DNA from 2 places in the Rathayibacter sp. KR2-224 genome. Region 2 is predicted to be linked to the other one. Evidence: predicted binding sites of a transcription regulator. Region 2 holds the regulator's gene; the other holds the start of a gene.

Region 1 (2,385 bases), 410 kb from region 2:
CGTCAGTACCGCGACGAGCAGGACGAACTGAACAGGCTCAAGCACTCCGCAGCAGTGACCGCACGATCCACGCATGCCGCACGCGCGCCGAGAGACAACGACAAGTTCATCGGCGTGTTCAAGGGCCAGCGGGTCGACGCCCAGATCGCCAGGCGGGTGCGGAACGCTCAGGGCCGAGTGGACGAACTCGAGCGCAACCAGGTGCGAAAGCCGCCGGCACTGCTGACGTTCTCGGGCATCCCGAGCGGTGCCCACGGGCTGGACGAGTCCGCGGGCACGTTGATCCAGGTCACGGATGCCAGCGTCGACCACCGCCTGCAGTGGACCGGATGCGCGTCGAGCCCGACGCTCGGATGCTCATCACCGGCCCGAACGGAGCGGGCAAGTCGACGCTGCTCGGGCTGCTCGCCGGCACGATCCAGCCGGACTCCGGCTCCGTGACACGGCGCAGGGGACTGCGGGTCGGGCTTCTCGAGCAGGACGTGCGCTTCGCGGATCCGTCGGCCACGCCCCGCGCGGTGTACGAGAAGGCGCTGGGCGAACGGCGCGCGGAACAACTGCCGCTCACGTCGCTCGGCCTGATGGCGCCGCGCGACCTCGACCGTCCGGTCGGGGCGCTGTCGGTAGGGCAGCAGCGCCGGTTCGCGCTGGCGCTGATTATCGCGCGTCCGCCGCACGTGTTCCTCCTCGACGAGCCGACGAACCACCTCTCGCTCGCGCTCGCGGGTGAACTCGAGGATGCCCTCGGCGGCTACCCGGGAGCGGTTGTCGTGGCGAGCCACGACCGCTGGCTGCGGCGGCGCTGGACGGGCGCCGAGCTGGGACTGGCGCCCATGCGGTGAGGCCAGGGCCCGGTCCCGGGCCAACCTCATTTCAGGATTGCAGGGCCGGCGTCGACATAGTGTGGGCGCGGCGCCCGATGTCCTGAATAAGGGTTGCGTCTGTCCGGAAAGACCTTCACCGCGGTTCGCCGAGACTCGCAGAAGCAAACGGTACTCGACCCGTGCGGCTTGCCTTTTGCTCGAAGAAATGTTCGAATAGAGCGGTGCGGTGGAGCGGTCAAGAAGTCACGGTGGAGCAGCCGGATGCCTTGCCGGGCCTGGCAAAAATCAACAACCTCGTGCGGTCGGTGCGCACTCCCGAGTTCGCTGGCGTGACCTTCCATGAGGTGCTCGCGAAGTCGGCGCTCAACAAGGTTCCCGGCGGCGGAGGGAGCATGCCGTTCGGCTGGACCATCAACCCGTACCGTGGCTGCCAGCATGCATGCCTGTACTGCTTCGCTCGTCCCACTCATCGTTACCTCGACCTCAACATGGGAACCGACTTCGACCGCGAGATCATCGTCAAGGTGAACGTGGCCGAGGTGCTGCGGAAGGAGCTCGCGAAGCCGAGCTGGGGCAGGCATCCGGTCGCTCTGGGCACCAACACCGACCCGTACCAGAGGGCGGAAGGCCGCTACCGGCTGATGCCGGGCATCATCCAGGCGTTGGCGGACTCGGGCACCCCGTTGAGCATCCTCACCAAGGGAACCCTGCTGCGCCGCGACCTCGATCTCTTGGCGGATGCCGCCACGCGCGTCCCCGTCGACCTCGCGATGTCGATCGCGGTCTACGACGACGAGCTGCAGAAATCGGTGGAGCCCGGAACGCCGAGCACGAAGGCGAGGCTCGAGACGGTGCGGGCCGTGCGCGAGCACGGGCTCCAATGCTCCGTGTTCATGATGCCGATCCTGCCCTACCTCACCGACTCCAGGGCCCAACTAGATGCGGCGCTGGCCGCGGCCAAGGATGCCGGCGCGAGCTCCGTGCTGTACACGGCTCTGCATCTGAAGCCGGGGGTGAAGGAGTGGTACATGATGTGGCTCGAGCGCGAGCATCCTGAGCTCGTGCCGAAGTATCGGGCGATGTACGGCTCGAAGACGTATGCGCCGGTGGAATACCGCAAGTGGCTGGCCGCCAGGATGAAGCCGCTGATCGCGGCGCACGGGTTGCTCAGAGGCGAAGAAGACCCGGTGACCGGCGGGGTGCGCTCGGAGGCGCTGAACTCGTTGCGGAACGAGAACGGCGACCGGGTGTTTTTCGATCCGGCTACAGGCGATAACGCGGCCGCAACGGGTCCATCAGGAGCACCACCGCCGGTTTCGGCCGAGGAACGAGTGACGCTGTTCTGACGATGCGGCGCCGCCCACAGCCGGCTCTGGCCCGATCGGGGTACAACGCAGGGGTACAGGAAAGGATGTTCGCATGCCATAATCCTCACGATGTCTCTCGGGGTTCCGGCCCAGGTGGCGCGCGAGGCCGGCAACCACGCGATCGCTCGGTCCACTCAGATAGCCGCGCTGATCTGCTTATCGGCAGCGCTGGCATCCGTTCTCGCGCCAGGAGT
Region 2 (2,385 bases):
CGTCTCGCCACGAGCGGCGTGGGCGACGCCACGCAGATCCACACCCACCTGTGCTACTCGGAATTCGGCGTGGTCATCGACGCGATCCGCAATCTGGATGCCGACGTGACGAGCATCGAGGCGGCGCGCAGCCGCATGGAGGTCGTCGACGACATCAAGGCCAGTGGGTTCGATCACGGCATCGGACCCGGGGTGTACGACATCCACTCGCCGCGGGTTCCGTCTGTTGCCGAGGTGACAGAGCTGCTCGAGAAGGCGCTTGCAGGCATCCCGCAGCGGCAGGTATGGGTGAACCCGGACTGCGGCCTCAAGACCAGGGGCTACGACGAGACGGTCGCATCGCTTCGCAACATCATCGAGGCGACTCGGGCGGTACGCGAGAAGCAGCCGGCGTAGCGAAGGCACGGCTGTGGCAGGTGATCGCCTGCCACAGCCGTGACCTGAACCGAAGACGGATGCCTATCCGCGTGTCGCGAGAAAGCCGTCCAGTTTCGCGAACGTGCGGCGCCACCCCTCGGCGTAACCGTGCTGGGACACACCGCGCAGGTCGCCGTGCACGAATCGCATCGCGGTGCCCGTGCCTTCGTCGGCGAAGGCGACCGTCACGCGCGATGTGATGCCCGGCTCACTCTTCCACGACCACGTGAAATCGAGCAGCGCTGGCGCCTGCACGGTGAGATAGCTCCCGCTGCAGGTGTGCCTGTCACCGTCGGGATCGGTGAACGAGATCTCGAAGCGGCCGCCCGGCCTCACGTCGAGCGCCGCCGAGGTGACGACGCCGCCGGGTTGCGAGCCCCACCACGCACTCACGGATTCGTGGTGGGTCCAGGCGTTCCAGACGCGTTCGCGGGGAGCGTCGAAATGATGCTCGAGCTCTACGGACGTAACGGGTTCTTCGGTCATCAGACGGCTCGAAGCACCGCCACCACCTTGCCGACCACCTCGGCGAAGTCGCCGAGAATCGGCTCATAGGCGGAGTTGCGGGGGAGCAGCCAAGTGTGCCCGTCACGCTGACGGAACACCTTGACCGTGGCCTCGCCGTCGAGCATGGCCGCGACGATGTCGCCGTTCTCGGCGGTCTTCTGCTGACGCACTACGACCCAGTCGCCGTCGAGGATGGCGGCGTCGAGCATCGACTCGCCCTGCACCTTCAGCATGAAGAGTTCACCATTCCCGACCAACTGACGGGGCAGTGGGAACACCTCTTCCACCTGTTGCTCCGCGGTGATGGGTACTCCCGCCGCGATGCGTCCCACCATGGGAACCATGGTCGCGTCGCCGACCGGGATGGATGTCTCGAAGTCGGTCACCGACTCGGTGCGGCCCGTGCTCTCCGGAAGGTCGATCAGCACCTCGAGGGCGCGAGGACGGTTGGGGTCGCGCCGCAGGTATCCGCTCAGCTCGAGCTGGCTCAACTGGTGGGCGACGCTCGAGAGCGAGGCGAGGCCCACGGCGTCGCCGATCTCGCGCATGCTCGGCGGATATCCGCGCTGGCTCACGGACCGCTGGATGACCTCGAGGATGGACCGCTGCTTGTCGCTGAGGTTCTTGCGTCGCCTGGTACGCGGCTTGTCAGTCGCCGCACGCCTCTGGCTGGCGCTTGCGCCGGGGTCGGCAGTGGAAGCCGCGGCCGGAACGTCGTCTACGTCGGTCAACGTGCAGGTCCTCTCCTCGTCGGCGACGCGCGCCGTCTTCTTGAGCCACACGCTGGACTGCGGGCGGCGGTTCGTTTCAAGCCTCCGAGTGTCGCATCGGATGCCTTCGGGAGGGAATGTCGGTGGCTCATGTTCAACTTTTCCCAACGATCGAAACTCTATCTGCCTTTCAGTACGTATCGGCGGTTTTGTTCGAGCGTGTTGACAAAAGAATCGAACAACATCCGAACATACGAGTTGAATTTCTGGTCATTCGAAGATAGGTTCGGAACAAGGGTTCGAGAAGGAAGGGAACCGGCCATGACGACCATCGCACTCGGGCACACCGCCGCAAGGCCTGCTGCTTCCCGCCGAGCCGAAACAGCACAGGCATCGCGCACGGCGACACGTACGCGATTGACGCGCCGTGGCCGTGTGGTGCTCGCTGCACTCATCGTGCTCCCGCTGCTCGTAGGCGGTGCAGCGTTCGCCGCGAGCGGTGCGGCGATGGCGGGGAGCGAGGCGTCGTCCTCGTCGTTCCGGCACCTCACCGTTCAGCCGGGGGACTCACTATGGAGCATCGCTGAAGAGGTGGCTCCGCGGAGCGACCCGCGCGACGTCGTGGCTGCGTTCATCGATCTCAACGGTCTGTCGTCCAGCCTCGTACAGGCGGGACAGCAGCTCGCCGTTCCGCACGAGTTCGACCGCAGCGGCAAGTGATCGACTCGCTTTCGGGCGATCCCTGGGGGCC

The links. The regulator LexA, encoded in region 2, represses DNA repair genes until DNA is damaged. The targets are predictions, from matches to a motif close to TCGAACANNTGTTCGA.
Positions count from the first base shown of each region.
Region 1: the regulator LexA is predicted to act here: its motif matches at 1,022-1,037, upstream of ACO2Q7_RS16910 (Rv2578c family radical SAM protein).

Region 1 is NZ_JBMSEB010000003.1:432,172-434,556, reverse strand. It holds gene ACO2Q7_RS16920 (ATP-binding cassette domain-containing protein) at 1-441, shown strand, start outside; gene ACO2Q7_RS16915 (ATP-binding cassette domain-containing protein) at 330-842, shown strand; gene ACO2Q7_RS16910 (Rv2578c family radical SAM protein) at 1,046-2,170, shown strand; gene ACO2Q7_RS16905 (sensor histidine kinase) at 2,261-2,385, shown strand, end outside.
Region 2 is NZ_JBMSEB010000003.1:22,026-24,410, reverse strand. It holds gene metE (5-methyltetrahydropteroyltriglutamate--homocysteine S-methyltransferase) at 1-396, shown strand, start outside; gene ACO2Q7_RS15100 (SRPBCC family protein) at 460-903, opposite strand; gene lexA (transcriptional repressor LexA) at 903-1,523, opposite strand; gene ACO2Q7_RS15090 (LysM peptidoglycan-binding domain-containing protein) at 1,956-2,354, shown strand.